DNA from 3 places in the Colwellia sp. MB3u-4 genome. Region 2 is predicted to be linked to each of the others. Evidence: predicted binding sites of a transcription regulator. Region 2 holds the regulator's gene; each other region holds the start of a gene.
What was found. The regulator FNR, encoded in region 2, switches genes on or off when oxygen is low (the NO sensors DNR and NnrR bind a similar motif). The targets are predictions, from matches to a motif close to TTGATCTAGATCAA.

Region 1 (5,574 bases), on a different contig from region 2:
TAGGAGGTATTTTATGAGCCCAGAAAAATTATTGTCAGTAGCACTTGAAAGTGCCAAAAAAGCGGGACAAGAAGTCGCGAGTTACTATAAGCATGGCAACTATACGGCTGAAATGAAGGAAGATAATAGCCCAGTGACCAGTGCTGATATGGCGGCAAATGACATTCTAATGGACGAATTAAGAAGGCTAACACCTGATATTCCCATTATTTCTGAAGAAGTGGGGGCGTTAGCACTTGCTCAGCGCGGCAAATGGTCACGCTATTGGCTATTAGACCCTATTGATGGAACCGGAGAGTTTATTGCTGGCAGTGGCGATTTCGCTGTCAATGTTGCTTTAGTGGAAAATGGCTGGCCAACTATTGGTGTTATCCATGCACCTGATCATCAATTAACCTACTATGGCCAAAATCATTTAGGCGCATTTAAAGAAAATGATAGCGGTAGTCATCAAATACAAGTGGCAAAATATGATGGCCAGCGCCGAATTAAAGTCGCGATTAGTCGTCGCCAGGATATTAACTTAATGGGGCAGTATTTAAATGATAAATACGACTTCGACCATGTTGCTTTAGGCAGCTGCTCGCTAAAAAATTGCTTAATTGCCGAAGGTGGTGCTGATTGTTATTTACGGGTTGGGCCAACAGGTGAGTGGGACACTGGCGCTAGCCATTGTATAATTGAACAAGCGGGTGGCAGTATTATCGACAGTGAATTTAAGCCATTAACTTATAACCAACGTAAAACTTTGATGCAGCCTGATTTTTTATCTTTAGGGAATAAAGAGATCCCTTGGCATGATATTATTAAGCCGCACAGAACAACACGCTAACAATCAATAAGAGCCTAAGCAAAAAGTTAATATACTTATTTGCTTTTTAGGCATAAAGGTCAAGGCGAAAGCCTGACACAGATGGAGAACAGAATGCGCCAAACAGCTTTAATGTTAATTACCCTACTTGTGGCTACAATCAGTTTACCTGCTTTAGCTACATGGAAACTCGACAATTCAAGTTCACTACTTAGTTTTACTTCGGTGAAGAAATCGGCTATTGCGGAAAATCACAGTTTTGCAAAACTTGAAGGCGATATTGACGCAAAAGCACAGGTGACTATTAGTGTTGACCTAGCTAGCGTAAATACCAATATTGCCATCCGCGATGAGCGAATGAAAAAGTTCCTTTTTGAAACTGACAAATATAGCTCAGCAAATTTTACGACTCAGCTGGATAAAGAATTAATTAACTCTTTAAAAACTGGCCAAAATCAACAACTCAGTCTTAGCGGAACACTTGATTTTCATGGCCTACAACAAATAGTCACTATTGATGTTAGTGTTGTTAAGCTAAGCGCAGATAAAATATTGGTCAACACGATAAAGCCATTTTTTATTAAAGCGGATGCTTTTAGTGTCGTTGCGGGCATTAATAAACTTAAAGAGTTAGCATCTCTACCGAGTATTGATTATGTCGTGCCGGTAAGTTTTTCAGTTACCTTTACTCGTTAAATTAAAGGTCGTTAAGTTTAAAGGTCGTTAAGTTTAAAGTTCGTTAAGTCTACACTTGGCTAAGTGCAACATTCGTTAAGTTGACACAGCATTACTCTTTATCAAAGGCACTTAATCAGTGCCTTTTTCATTGCAATAAAATGTAGGTACATTTTGTTTTAAGCGCTTTCGTCACTGTCTTCAACCAATTGATCTGTCGGTAAAATATTAACTGTCTCATGTAGTTCTGAGTAGACTAATAGGGCAGAGCCTTGGGTTAATTGCTGACGCACTTGGGTGATTTTATCACTGAGTGATACATCTTCACTACCATACTCAGTACCTTCTCGAAGGACAAAGTTCTCAATAATGGCGTTTAAAGTCTCGGTTGATAATTGTTCTAATGGAATGATCATAAATATCTCGTGAAAAATTCAGGTATACGCTGCTCAAGCCAAAATTGTGGCTTAAGTGGATTTTTACCGGTAATGAAGCCAACATGGCCACCATGAGCACTAATTTCAAAGGTTAATTGCTCTGGTAGAACACCAATAGCGGTGGTGTTTTCATGGCATAAAAAGGGGTCATCGCTCGCGTGAATGATTAAGCATGGTGTGGTTATCTGTTGAAGTACATCTCGACCGCTTGCTTGTTGATAATAGTGATTGGCATCGCGAAAGCCATTAACTGGGGCGGTGATCATTTGATCAAACTCTCGAATAGAGCGAACCTTGTCTAAATGGTTTCTGTCTATATTATTGAGTAAATCTGCATTTATTTTTTCAATGGTGCTGGCTCTAAGCATATCAACTAGGTACTTTTGATAAACGCGCGAAAAGCCTTGATTAATTCTGTCGCAGCAACTTGATAGGTCAAGTGGAGCACAAATTACACCGGCGGCTTGATAGATATTTTGTTTTTGTTCTGCCAAATATTTGGTTAATACATTCCCCCCCAATGAAAAGCCTATAATCGCTTTTTTTGCGGTAGGATAAGTATCAGCAAGATATTGACTAAAGTAGTCAACATCACAAGTTTGACCACTATGATAAGACTTTGCCATACGATTGGGTCGGCCACTGCAACCGCGAAAATGCATTAAAACACCTATCCAACCTTGCGCTTTAATTGCAGATAACATGCCTTTAGCATAATGACTGTTTTTTGAACCTTCTAAGCCATGTAATACGGCGACAATGGGCCGAGAGCACGAAGGGCTAACTTTTTCGGTCCACGCCAAATCTACAAAGTCACCATCGGGTAACTCTAACGTCTCATTTGTGGTGTTAATGGTGTGACCACGCCTAAAAAACTTAGCGGCAATGGTTTGGCAGTGAGGGTTTTTAAGCCACCAAGCAGGGCTGAAAGAACTTTTGGTAAACATAACGTGGTAATAGTGTGTAATGCAAAAAATTATTGTACGTTAAAACACTGTGGATGCCCAATGTTTAGCCATCAATGTACAAGCTTATTAAGCTTAGCGCAGAGTAAAAAACCAAGGCTGAGCCGATAGCATTGATCTTGTTATATGTTGAATCTATATACCTTGACTGTACTCTTGCTAGATTTACTTTTCATCTTCACTAATATGCTTTAAAAAATAATAGACATAAAAGCCACATATACCCAGTAAAACCGCTAAGCCAATAAAAGAATAAAGCACAACAGGGTCGTTGATTAGCATATTTAAAACGTTCATAACTGACTCCAAAAAACATCAAAATAGTAAAAATATTAGATAACTATTGTAAATAATAACTCAGTACTACTTATTGATTTAGATCACATTCATTGCCATTGTATGCTGTGAATATGATGGCTGGAAATGGAGGCTAGCATTGACTTTAGGTATCGATTTTAGGTATTGATTTTAGGTACGGACTTCAGGTATTGATTTTAGGTATGGTTTTTTATGAATAGTAAGAAACAAGCAGGTTAGAGCTTAACCTTTCTATCGCTGAGGTTACTTATTTTTATCATCAAATAGACCGTTAGATAAATAACTGACTGAAAGGCAAAAATAAACCCGCTAACGTTTGTTGCGGGTTTATTTTTTTATTGCAGCCGGTCAACAATAGGTTATTGTTAACTGGCTAATACAGACGAATTTTTTCGCCTAACGGTTTTGCTCTATTAGCGCTTGCCTTAATTTCAGCTCTCTTTGTTGTATTATGTTGCGCTGAAGAGTATCGGCTTTTTCACGGCTGATTTTAATTTCTTCTACCGTTAACTTATGCTCGTCCATATCGCGACTTTTTTCTGCTATACGATAGCCATTTCTAGCGGCAATAATATTCCAGATATACGACATCTCTGTACTTTTAGCGACCCCTTTGCCGTCAAAATACATTAAGGCGAGGTTAAATTGCGCTAGTGCATAGTTTTGATCAGCAGCCTTTTGATACCAGCGCGATGCTTGTAAATAATCTTGTGGTACACCGCTGCCATTATAAATCATCACCCCTAAGTTAAATTGTGCGCGAGGTAAGCCTTTTTTTGCCGCTTTTTCCATTAAGGTATAAGCGGTGTTTAGATCTTTTTTAACGACTTCACCCTCACTATATAACAAAGAAAGGTCAAACAAAGCATCTGAATAATTTTGTGACGCCGCCAAATGAAATAATTCCACTGCTTTTGTTGGATTTTTCATCACGCCGTAACCATTTAAATAAACTAAGCCCATTTGATATTGAGCAGGTGCATATCCTTCTGCTACTAAAGGCTCAAATTGAGCTATTGCGGCGTTAAACTCACCACGATTAAGATCGTATATGCCTAAATCTAAATCTGCGCTGTATGCAAAGTTCTGAGCAAATAGGGCAATACTAAGTACGAGTAAGGTCAATTTTTTCATTTTAATGTCCTATAGTCTGGTGTTGTCGCCATTAAACGCAATGACAAAGTATGTTGCTGTAATGTGTAATTCATAATGTGTTAAGTGTAGCAATAAATTTATAATGCTTGCGACATTATCTCTTCAATTTGCTCTTCAAGGTCAAGCCATTGTATTTCATTGGCTTCTAAGTCTTGTGTCAGCTTTGCTTGGCGTTTCAGTAGTTCGGTTAGTTTGGCTTTATGCTCAGCTTGATAAATGTCACTGTCTGCTAACTTAGCTTCAACTTCCGTTAACTCGTCTTGGCTTTTTTGTACTAGCTTTTCAAATTTATCTGCTTGTTTGCGCAGTGGTGAGGCTTTTTTACGTAATTCGGCTTGTTCTTTGCGTTGTTGTTTTTTATCAACTTGTGGCTCGCTAACGATTTTATTTGCTTTAACGCTTTGCTTTTTATCGTCATTTAACCATTGTTGATAGTCGTCAATGTCACCATCAAAGTCAGTCACGTGGCCGTTAGCCACTAAGTAAAATTCATCGACACACGACTCTAATAAATATCGGTCATGGGCAATAAGAATGATTGCGCCCTCAAAGTCTTGCAGAGCTAACACCAATGCTTGACGCATTTCTAAATCAAGATGGTTGGTTGGCTCATCTAACAGTAGCAGTTGTGGTTTTTCTAGGACAATAAGCGCTAATACTAAGCGCGCTTTTTCGCCACCAGACATAGTGCCGACTTTATCTAGTGCTTGGTCACCACTAAAGCCAAAGCGGCCTAGAAATGACCGTGCTTGTAATTCGGTTATATCGGCCTTTGCCCGTGTAATATGCTCAATGGCACTACTGGATAAGTGGAGTTGCTCAAGTTGGTGCTGTGAAAAATAGCCCACTTTTAAATCTTGCGCACAATAACGCTCACCTTTTAGTAGGGCTAAATCTCCCGCCAGTGATTTTATTAATGTTGATTTACCCGCACCGTTGCGCCCGAGTAAGCCAATGCGACTTCCGGGTACTAGGGTCATGGCAACATCTTCTAAAATAATGGCTTGTTCACTATAGCCACATTGGCTCTCTTTTAGTGCCAGTAACGGATAAGGCAGGGTTTCGGGATGCTCAAAGCTGAAAGTAAATTGACTGTCTACATGTGCTGGCGCCAAATCAGGTAATTTTTGCAGTCGTTTTAAACGACTTTGTGCTTGTTTTGCTTTACTGGCTTTAGCGCGAAAGCGGTCAACAAAAGAGGTTAAGTGAGCAA
Region 2 (5,574 bases):
AATCGCGCATGGCGATTAATTTGGGACTGTTTACCTGTTTGATGATTGGCATGTTGGTTTCATTGTTAGTGAGCAGCCAGTTGGGTGGCATTGAAGTGGCTATTCAAGATCAAAGATCAGCGACTTTACTTAATATTATCGTTACTTTAGTGGTTTATCCTTTTATCGTTGGTGTTGAAATGATGGGTATTTTCCATTCAGTTGGCTTAAAAACCAGACCAAAATTGGTTTTTGGCTTTTTAAAACGAGGCAGCTGGGTTGCTGTTAGTGCCTTATTAACCTCAACTTTGGTTACCATAGGTTTAACATTATTTTACTTGCCTGGCATATTTTTGGCGGTAGCCTTGTCACTCGCGTTGCCTTTGGTGGTAGAAAAAAAAATGTCACCTATAAAAGCCATTTCAATAAGCATTCAAGCTACGCGTTTTCAATGGTTCAAAATTTTCGCTATTTATCTGATACTGGCTTTGGCTGTACTGATATCCGCTTTACCTGTTGTAATGTCCGGTGAATCTGAATTTAGCTTTATCGCTATCGCATTTTTCTTATTTTGTTTAGCTTATATAGTGCCGTTGTTTTATAACGTAAAGGGAATTTTATACCGAGAAATATTTGGTTTACAGATGGAAATAGCCGCTGATCAAACCAAGACCATAAATGACACCTTTTCGGCCTGATTTACCGCATTTTTTCAGTAAATTAGACTAAAAATAATGCTATAAGGAGCTATTAGCTTGACGATATTTAATAAGCAAAACCTTTTAGGTTTTATTTTTTTAGTTTTGCTGAGTGTGGGTTTAATCGCACCCTTTACCTTCTTACCTTTGCCTGAAAGTACGCCGACTGAAGAGCCAGTGCCGGTAGCACCGAAAGCGGTTAAGAAGGTCATTAAAATAGTTGAGCAACCGTTACACACGGTCACTTTACCCGACTTTGCTAAAATTCGTGATGTAAAAGAGAAGAAACGTCGTTTTTTTGCTTTTATTAAACCCGCAGTACAGGCTGAAAATAAAAAAATACTGATCTTGCGTGCTGAAGTGGCGCGCTTAATTGCGCAATTAAGCTTAGAACAGCCCTTTAGTGCGGAAGAACACACGTTAGTAAGCAGTTTGAGCAAAAAATATAAAGTCAGTGAAAAGTTTTCTTTGTTAAGACAATTATATGAATTACAGCTTAAAATTGACATTATTCCATTAGCCCTTGTTTTAGTGCAAGCGGCCAATGAATCTGCTTGGGGAACCTCTCGTTTTGCTCGAATAGGCTTAAACTTTTTTGGTGTGTGGTGTTATAGGGAAGGTTGCGGCATGGTGCCAGGTAGCCGTAATACCGGCGCTAAGCATGAAGTCGCCGCTTATAGCTCTATTAGTTTAGGTGTCGCACGTTATTTGCACAATATTAATACTAACGGTGCCTATACGGTATTTAGATCGATTAGAGGCCAATTACGCGATCAAAACCAACCGCTAGCGCCAGAAATTCTTGCAACAGGATTAATGCGTTATTCTGAACGTGGCATAGATTATGTGTTGGAATTAACTGATATGATCCGCCATAATCGACATTACTTCGCGCTATATAATAAATAAGCGCTATGTAAATGTGCTATTCCTAATTTAGGTATAAAAATAGATTTATAAATAAATTCAAATATCATGTCGGTTAAAAAATTTTCGCTTGAATTGCTTTGAAAAAGTAGTACTTCTTCAGTTTTTTATCAGCAAAAGTAATCACCTCTAACTTATTGATAACCTTATTTTTATGCTGTCAAAGGTAACCTTTTTTCATTATTTACCTTAAGGACATATCGTCATATACTTTTGGCTAAAGGCTGTTAAAACTTCAGCGCATAATCTAGTTTAAGTTATTAAACAAGAAAAGTTGAACTAGGCGTTTAATGACCCAATTCAACTTTATGCTAGTGATGCTAGTGATGCTAGTGATGTTAGCTGATATTAATCTACATCAAGTGGTGAAATGTAACCATCGGGTTTTAATGCTAATACATCACAATTTAGCCTATCAATAACATGCTCTGCGGTGTTACCAATTAGCGCTGCCGATAAACCGGTACGGCCAATAGTACCAAGAATGACTAATTCTGCATCTAATTCAGCCGCTATGCTTTGAATGATATCTTCCGGTAAACCCTCTTTAATATGGGTGTTTTCTGGCGCAATATTAAAGGCAGTTGCATGTGCTAACATCGCTTTTTGATGATGTTTTAACATCGAGCGATTATAATCACTGGCATTAAACTCTGGGATTTCTATGGCGATATTTACTGGCGTCCCCGGGAATGAGTTAACTAGGTGTAAATTAGCTTTCATGACTTGGGTCAGCTGTTTAGCTTCTGCAGTGATTTTGTTATTAAGTGCTTTATGTTCTTCCTCTTCACTACCAATGTTTAACGCCGCAAGAATATTACCGTTATCAGGCCACAAATGCTCTTTCACGAGTAAAACAGGGCAAGGACATTTGCGCAGAATATGCCAATCGGTAGGCGTAAATATCACAGATTTGAATTTGTCGTGTTGATGAGTCCCTTTAATGACAATGTCATAACCATTATCGAGTACTTGAGCAATAATTTGCTCAAAGGGACGGTTATGCCATATAACCCGACAATCGATAGAAATTCCGCTTAAATCAAGATCAGCGAGTAAAGACTCTAGCCATTGAGTGCGATCATTAATAACTGATTGGCGCATGGCTTCACGCTCATCACTTGACAGCATGGTGGTCATTTCATAAGAAAAATCATAGATGGTCAAAAATGCGGTAATGCTAGCGCCTGTTTTACGCGCTAATTCTATCGCTCGATTTACCGCTTTCTGCTCTTCTGTTGTTGGGTCAACAATCGCGAGTATTTTTTGATACTTTTCCATGGCTAATTCCTTTATCAATTGTCTACTAGTGTTATAACAATAGTCTACTTTGAGGCAATAATAGTTGTCTTAAATCAAATTATTATGCTATCGGTGATAAATAATATTTCACGCTAAGCATAGCGTGAAATACCTTAATAAGGCAATGTAGAAAAGCAGGTGTTAGCGTGACATTAAAGTGCGGCGCATGCGTTTAATTTGTCAAAACTTAAAATAGTAATGAGTTTACCATCAACGGCAATTAAACCATTTTTATGAAAGCGGTTAAGCAAACGGCTGATGGTTTCAACCGTTAAACCAATATAGTTACCAATATCACTGCGGGTCATAGATAAACGAAACTCAGATGGAGATAAACCACGGGCATGGTAACGAATACTTAAGGTACTGATAAATGTTGCTAGTCGTTGCTCGGCATTTTTACGATTAAGTAATGTTAGCATTTCTTGATCTTCACGGATCTCAGTACTCATCATACGTAAAATTTGTTTTTTTAATTTTGGCATGCTGTTCGATAAATTATCGAGCGTATTGTAAGGGATCTCACAAACCATTGAGGTTTCTAGTGCTTTAGCGAAACTTGGATGTTGAGCATTGGCAATAGCATCAAAGCCAAGCAAATCACCCGCTAAATGAAAACCAGTAATTTGTTCTTCACCGTGTTTACTAATGGTGTAGGTTTTAAATGTGCCCGAACGTATGGCGTATAGCGCATGCATGGGTTGACCGTCGTTAAATATTTGCTCACCTTTATGGATCGGCAGCTTACGGTCGATAATATTATCTAACGTTTCTAACTCTTTATCATTGAGAGAAAAGGGTAAGCATAATTCACTAAGACTACAGTTTTGGCAGTGAATATGTTGATGAATAGTGCATGATTTATAACTCATAATATCCTTTAAAATTTTTCATGATGTACGCATGATTTTTTCCATGACTTTTTATATATAATGTCCATATCAGGTACGTTATATATATAAAATAAGTATAGTATAGATGCCGTATGAAATCACTAAGCTGGCTGCTATCTTTCTAAATAGTGTATGACTCAATAATGATTTAATACTTATGGTGCCTAGTGATACTGAAAGTAAGGCAGGCAAGGTGCCTAGTCCAAAGAAAAACATGATCAAGGCACCATCAAGGGCATCGGCACTAGCCAATGCCCAAGTTAGTGTAGAATATACCAAGCCACAAGGTAACCAGCCCCATAGTGCGCCTAAAGCGAAAGCACTTTGTACGTTTTTAATGGGAATAAATTTTTTAGTCTGTGGTGCTATGTAGCGCCAAATATTTTTACCTAAATGTTCGACGCGGCTTAACCACATAAACCACTGGCCTAAATACAAACCTAATAAGATAAGAAAAACACCCGCAATAGTTTTTAACAACGAAACAGGTAATCCGATATTTTTGGTCGCCATTGAACTGGTGAATGCGACAAGAGCGCCAATAAGACTATAAGAGGCGATACGACCAAAGTTATAGGCCAATATAATGGCGTGTTTTTTATGACGAGAGGTATCAGAAATCGCCGTCGTCAGCATGGTGCTAATACCACCACACATCACTATACAATGGCCTGAGCCTAATAATCCGATGATAAATGCGGAGAAAAAATCAAGGCTCATAAACTATTTTTTGACCTGTGCGTCTGCTTGCTCTGGTGAGGTATTTTTTTTGTCTATCTGTGTTGTTATTGGCGTAGCATTATTGTTTTGATGAATGCTTTTTTTATCATGATCATCTTCAAATAAAATGCTCATGCCTTGCTTTTCTAAATCATCAAATTGCTCAGTTTTTACCGCCCAAAAAAAGAGATAAATACCAATAGCGGTAAGTAAAATAGCAATGGGAATTAATACGTATATCACACTCATTTTTTTAATAACCTTAAAGAATTACTTACCACTAGTATTGAACTGGCCGACATGCCAATGACTGCCATATATGGCGCTATATAGCCCATAACCGCTAATGGCAATACAATGGCATTATAACTAAAAGCCCAAAGGTAATTTTGCTTTATAATTCGCGCAGTATTTAACGATACCTGTCGCAGTGTTTGCACACCTTTGAGTTTATTGTTCAGTAATATCACATCCGCACCACTTTTAGCAATATCAGTGCCACTGCCCATGGCAATGGACAAATGCGCCGCGCCCAATACTGGGGTATCGTTTACGCCATCACCTATCATAGCTACAGCATGCGAGGCTTGCTGTAGTTTAATCGCGTTGACTTTGTCTTGTGCAGACAAATCTGCTTGTACGCTATTAAGGTGCAGCTTTGCTTGTAATTTATCACAGCCTTGTTGATGATCACCCGATAACATGACAGTTTTAATGTTTTCATGATGTAAAAAATCAATTAATGCCTTAGCATCTTCACGCAGACCATCATGTAAATAAAATTCAGCAACTAAGTTATCATCTTGCATTAATACGCACTGCGCACTGTGCGCACTGTTGTCATTATTACTGAGCAGCCATGAGTTTTTACCAATTCTGTAATGCTGATTATTAACCTCACCAGAAATACCAGCACCTGGCGCAACCACCACTTGAGTTGCTGTTTGGCTAAAATCACGAAACTGGCTAAAGGCTTTTGCTAGGGGGTGAGCAGAGTGTGCTTCTAACGCCGCCGCAATAGCCAACACTTGTTGTTGCCCATCTGGAGTGTTTTT
Region 3 (5,574 bases), on a different contig from region 2:
TAACGCTGTGACTAAAAAAGCAAAACCAATAAAACAAACCAAAAATGGCCAAAACATATCTGCAGTCATCGAAGGTTGGCCTAGCTTACTCACGGTTGCCCCTTGATGCAGGGTGTTCCACCACTCGACAGAATATTTAATAATCGGTAAATTAATCACTCCCACTAAGGCAAGAATACCGGCTGCTTTGCCTGCTAAATTTTTATCTTCAAAAGCATTATGTAAAGCAATAACGCCCAAGTATAAAAATAATAATATCAGCTCAGATGTCAGTCGGGCATCCCAAATCCACCACGTACCCCACATAGGCTTGCCCCAGGCCGCACCGGTAATGAGGGCGATAAAAGTAAAAGTCGCGCCGATAGGTGCCATGGCAGCCGCTGTGGCATCAGCAAGTCTTAATTGCCACACTAAGCTAGATAACGCCGCAATGGCCATGCCTAAGTATATACCCATAGACAACATCGCCGCAGGTACATGTAAATAGAAAATTCTAAAGGTATCACCTTGTTGATAATCAGCAGGGGCAAATAGTAAGGCCCAAGTAATACCAATAGCTAAAAAAACAAAGGCTAGGCGCGCGCACCAAGGTAATATTTTACCCGCAAAATGATAGCTAATCTCAGGATTTGCGTAAGGGTGAAGCCACTTCCACATCATATTAATTTGTACTCACTTTCAGCGCTGCACTTACAGCAAATGGGGCCAAGGTTAACGAGGCAAAAAATATTGCCGCGATTATAGCAAGTTGTCCGTTATAAGGTAAGTTCATTGCCGCAGTATCGATTGCGCTAGTGGCAAAAATAAGTACGGGAATGTACAGCGGCAGTACCAACAAGCTGAGTAATACCCCACCTTTTTTAATGCCAACGGTTAAAGCAACGCCAATAGCGCCAAGCAAGCTCAATACCGGCGTGCCCAGCAATAGTGTTAGCATGAGCGCACCATAACTGTGCTCATTTAAATGCAGTAATACCGCGAGCAGTGGCGCAATAAGTATTAATGGTAAGCCAGTAAGCAACCAATGTGCAACAATTTTAGCCAGCACTAATATAAATATTGGCTGCGGACTTAATAGCATTTGTTCTAGTGAGCCGTCTGCGTAATCAGACTTAAATAATCTGTCCAGTGATAGCAAAGTGGCGAGTAAAGCCGCAACCCAAATAATGCCTGGGGCAATGCGTGATAACGTTGTACTTTCTGGGCCAACGCCTAACGGAAATAGCGTGACGACAATAACAAAGAACAATAAAGGATTAATAATGTCGTCGCGATGACGAAAAGCGATCATCAGATCTCTTTTAACAATTAAGCCAAAGGCCGCGCGGTAAGAAACTTGTGTCATAAATGATGACCCTAATAAAAACGATAAGCTAAAGTGACTTTCTTTACTCGCTCTGCGGGTAAAGAGAGATCTTGATGAGTGGTTAATATCACACAGCCACCGTTGTCAGCATGTTGTAAAAATAATTGTTCTAATTTTTCCACGCCTAACTTATCAATAGCGGTGAAGGGTTCATCTAAAATCCAAATTTTAGCTTGGCTTTGCCATAAGCGAGCTAAAGATATTCGACGGTGCTGTCCTGCACTTAAGTGAGCAGCTAGCGCATCCTCAAAGCCAAGTAAGTTAACTTCTGCTAATGTCGCCTCGGCTGTTTCAGTATTTAGGCCATGTAAAGCCAGATTAAACTCGAGATTTTCTTGTGCGGTCATCTCGTCTTTAACACCGGGTAAGTGACCTAAATAAAGTAAATCTTGATGGAATGCTTCACGGTGTTGCGTAATACTTTCATCTTGAAAATAAACCGTACCTTCATAGGGTTGAGAAAGCCCAGAAAGAATACGCAACAAACTGGTTTTTCCAGCACCATTTGGCCCTTCAACTTGCACAATATCGCCTGCGGTAATGTTAATATCAAGCGTTTCAAACAACAGGCGGTCGCCACGTATACAAGCTAATTTACTAGCACTTAGTAAGCTATTGGTGTTCGGCGTAAATACTGTGTTTTCGCTGTGTAATCTGGACAAACTTTTTCACTTAATTGTTACGTGTAGGCATGGGGTCATGGCACTATTGAGATGATAATAACCTAATTAACCGACTAGCTTTTGATTTATGTCATTAGGTTGTAATGCGTGTTTCAGGTTTTATTATAATTGCTGCAAACACATTGCAGGCTACTATATCGTTCAATAAAGCTGAGTAACAGTTTTTCCGCACCGCTTTGTTAATAAGGCTATTTAATTTTTAATAAGTGATCAATTTATTGCTCCAATTCGTATAATAGCGGATACAATACATAGCACATTATCATCAGCACGGATAATTCCTTTGCTGAGATAATTACGATAATATGTCGGCAGAAATAGCCTTAAGAAGGAAGCTCATGAAAAATTTATTGTTGATTAGCATTATTGCTTTAACAAGCTTTACCGTTAAAGCGCAGGCCGAAGTCGATATCACTAAAAACATTAACATCGACCCTTCAGCACAATGTTTAGCATTTATGCAACACAGTGAAAAAAAATTGCATGCTAAAGAATTGCTTGATCTTTGTCAGTTAACGGCGGGTAAGGCAATGTTAATTGTCAATACGGCTAGTCATTGTGGTTTTACTCCACAATTTACAGCGCTCGAAGCTTTGCATAAAGAATACCAAGAGCAAGGATTAGTGGTTATTGGCTTTCCTTCAGATGACTTTTTTCAAGAAGAAGATGACGAAAAAGATACCGCTGATATCTGTTTTGTAAACTATGGCGTAACTTTTACTATGTTATCGCCTGTGCATGTATATGGCAGTGAGGCCCATCCTATTTTTAAAGCATTAGCGGAAAAAACCACTGCACCTAAATGGAATTTTTATAAGTATTTAGTTAGTGCGGATGGTAAAACGGTTAAGCACTTCAACAGCCGCGTAAAGCCTGATTCAGACATTTTTATCAATGCCATTAACGAAATATTATAGAGAGAATTATGTCAAGATATGCAGGCCAAAGTAAAAAAATTCATGATTGCACGACAAAAACGGGCGTATTATTAACTAATTTAGGCACACCCGATAGCCCAACACCAAAGGCACTTAGGCGTTATTTGGGCGAGTTTTTATCTGATCCACGAGTAGTGGAAATTCCTCGCTTGATTTGGTTTGTGATTTTACATGGCATTATTCTTCGAGTGCGGCCAAAGAAATCAGCTAAGTTATATGAAACGGTTTGGACTGAGGAAGGTTCGCCTTTGTTAGTGATTAGTAAGCAACAAAAAGCCAAAGTGGAGAAAGTACTCACAGCAAAGTATGGCGATAACGTAATGGTTGATGTGGCTATGCGTTATGGTAATCCATCGATTGGTGATGCTTTAGAAAATTTTCAAAAAAACGGTGTTAACAATATTATTGTTCTCCCTTTGTATCCACAATATGCGGGTCCAACTATAGGGGCAACCTTTGATGCTGTGTTCAATAAAATTAAAAAATGGCGCTGGATCCCCAGTATCCATTTTCAAAGTGGTTATCACGACAAACCTTTATACATTAAAGCATTAGCGGCCAGCATTAATAACTATATAGCTGAACATGGTAAGCCAGATAAGTTAGTTTTTTCTTATCATGGTATGCCAAAGTATTTTTTAGAGCAGGGCGACCCATACTATTGTTTTAGTCATAAAACCACCCGTTTAGTGGTTGAAGAGCTTGGCTTAAGTAAAGATGATTATGTTATGACCTTTCAATCGCGTTTTGGTAAAGCCGAGTGGCTTAAACCTTATACAGATGAAACCTTGGCAAAACTTGCTGAAGATGGCAATAAGCATGTAGCGATTATTAGCCCGGCATTTAGTGCCGACTGTTTAGAAACTTTAGAAGAATTAGTACACGAAAACAAAGACGTATTTATTGATGCGGGAGGTGAAAAATATCATTATATTCCCGCACTAAATGATGATGATGCCCACATTGACGTTATGCTTGAATTAATAGAACCACATATTAATTAAGTACTCTGCTTCAAAGGCTATAGATAACAAGCCTTATCTTGCTAGCATCATATGGCTTGGTTATTGCTCAGCTAGGCAGCTGTGCTTAAGTAGTTTTTTCTATTGAACTTAACTATTGAATTTAGCTATTGAACTTAAATAGTTGTCGTTTACTTTTCGGCAATTATTTAAATTCTTGTTTATCTTCGTCATTAAAATAAATAATCGATTATTCTGAGGTGGCTTAAGCCGTCTATGCTCGCGTTATCTCCAATCCCAATAATTAATTAATATCGCTGGTCAATATGCGCTTGCATTATTCTACTCGCTTGCACCCATTTCATTATGTTATTACTTAGCTGTGCTGGTTAAAATACACTACGGCTGTTGTGCTCTCAATAACACACGTTAGCTATTGCTAAATCCATCGGCAAGGATTTACTCATGCTGTGAAGCGATCTGTGAAGCGATCTGTGAAGTGATCTGTGAAGCGATCTGTAAAGCGATCTATGAAGCCATGGATAGCGAGTAACGGCCATGTAAGAATTAATCGTGTATCTTGCCTACATAGATGTAGGGACTTATGTTTAGTTTCGAGCAACAACCATGTGCTATTGACTATATCTGCTCATTTATAAGTGCTGATTTACTTATTTCAATGGCCAGAGCTCGTCAGGTTATAAGTTGTATTAATTAGGTTTTTCAAGCGATAAAAACAAAAAAACGAAACATAAGTTTCGTTTTTTATTTAAGCACTAGTTAATACTAAAGCTTATTATGCACTGTAGACTAAGATGCAACTACGTTTTCAGCTTCAGGACCTTTTTGGCCTTGTTTTACGCTGAAAGTTACCGATTGACCATCAGTCAATGTACGGAAACCGTCGCCAGAGATTGCACTAAAATGAACAAAAACGTCAGCGCCGTTTTCTTGCTCTATGAAACCAAATCCTTTAGATTCGTTAAAAAATTTTACTTTACCAGTTACTGTATCAGACATACCAACATTTCTCGCAGGTCAAAAATTAAAGTTTAGCCAAAATGGCCATATACGGAGTAAATGCCCTCTATCTAAAATGTAGATAGAGAAAGGTTTCCAGTAACACATATTAAAGCGTCTAGGCTGATCATAGGTCTTTTGACCAATGGAGCTCTCCTTATCCCGAAACGCAAAAACTCAACGCGAATACATATTAACACATTAGAATTAAGGAATCTCTAAATAATACCAAGATTATTTTACTTTTTTAGCCCAAAAAAAAGCCAGCTAAGAGGCTGGCTTTTATGCTTTATTTTGAATCAGTGATTAAATTTCTGCAATTTGGACTTTCTGGTCAACCATTTTGGCCAGGGTAGACTCAGCATCAGCTAACTTTGCTTTTTCTTTATTGATCACAGCTTCGGGTGCTTTGCTAACAAAACTTTCATTGTTTAACTTAGCACGAACACGGTCTGCGTCTTTTGATAACTTATCAATGGCTTTGTCTAAACGAGCTAATTCAGCGTCTTTATCGATTAAACCTGCCATAGGTATTAATATTGATAAGTCACCAACAACGGCGGTGGCAGACGCTGGACCTTTATCGTCGTCAGACAATAAGGTAA

Region 1: the regulator FNR is predicted to act here: its motif matches at 3,259-3,272, upstream of H4J61_RS02740 (DUF3149 domain-containing protein).
Region 3: the regulator FNR is predicted to act here: its motif matches at 2,110-2,123, upstream of ccmA (cytochrome c biogenesis heme-transporting ATPase CcmA).

Annotation. Positions count from the first base shown of each region.
Region 1 is NZ_JACGVE010000065.1:26,836-32,409, reverse strand. Features, by position in the region: gene nudE (ADP compounds hydrolase NudE) at 1-17, shown strand, start outside; gene cysQ (3'(2'),5'-bisphosphate nucleotidase CysQ) at 14-832, shown strand; gene H4J61_RS02755 (YceI family protein) at 926-1,507, shown strand; gene H4J61_RS02750 (YheU family protein) at 1,666-1,902, opposite strand; gene H4J61_RS02745 (hydrolase) at 1,899-2,870, opposite strand; gene H4J61_RS02740 (DUF3149 domain-containing protein) at 3,054-3,185, opposite strand; gene H4J61_RS02735 (tetratricopeptide repeat protein) at 3,603-4,340, opposite strand; gene H4J61_RS02730 (ATP-binding cassette domain-containing protein) at 4,439-5,574, opposite strand, start outside.
Region 2 is NZ_JACGVE010000079.1:601,532-607,105, forward strand. Features, by position in the region: gene H4J61_RS12025 (hypothetical protein) at 1-677, shown strand, start outside; gene H4J61_RS12030 (glucosaminidase domain-containing protein) at 735-1,586, shown strand; gene uspE (universal stress protein UspE) at 1,953-2,885, opposite strand; gene fnr (fumarate/nitrate reduction transcriptional regulator Fnr) at 3,059-3,778, opposite strand; gene H4J61_RS12045 (sulfite exporter TauE/SafE family protein) at 3,857-4,519, opposite strand; gene ccoS (cbb3-type cytochrome oxidase assembly protein CcoS) at 4,523-4,768, opposite strand; gene H4J61_RS12055 (heavy metal translocating P-type ATPase) at 4,765-5,574, opposite strand, start outside.
Region 3 is NZ_JACGVE010000068.1:216,507-222,080, forward strand. Features, by position in the region: gene H4J61_RS04640 (heme ABC transporter permease) at 1-657, opposite strand, end outside; gene ccmB (heme exporter protein CcmB) at 662-1,345, opposite strand; gene ccmA (cytochrome c biogenesis heme-transporting ATPase CcmA) at 1,357-2,028, opposite strand; gene H4J61_RS04655 (glutathione peroxidase) at 2,388-2,966, shown strand; gene hemH (ferrochelatase) at 2,975-3,991, shown strand; gene H4J61_RS04665 (cold-shock protein) at 4,760-4,969, opposite strand; gene H4J61_RS04670 (valine--tRNA ligase) at 5,276-5,574, opposite strand, start outside.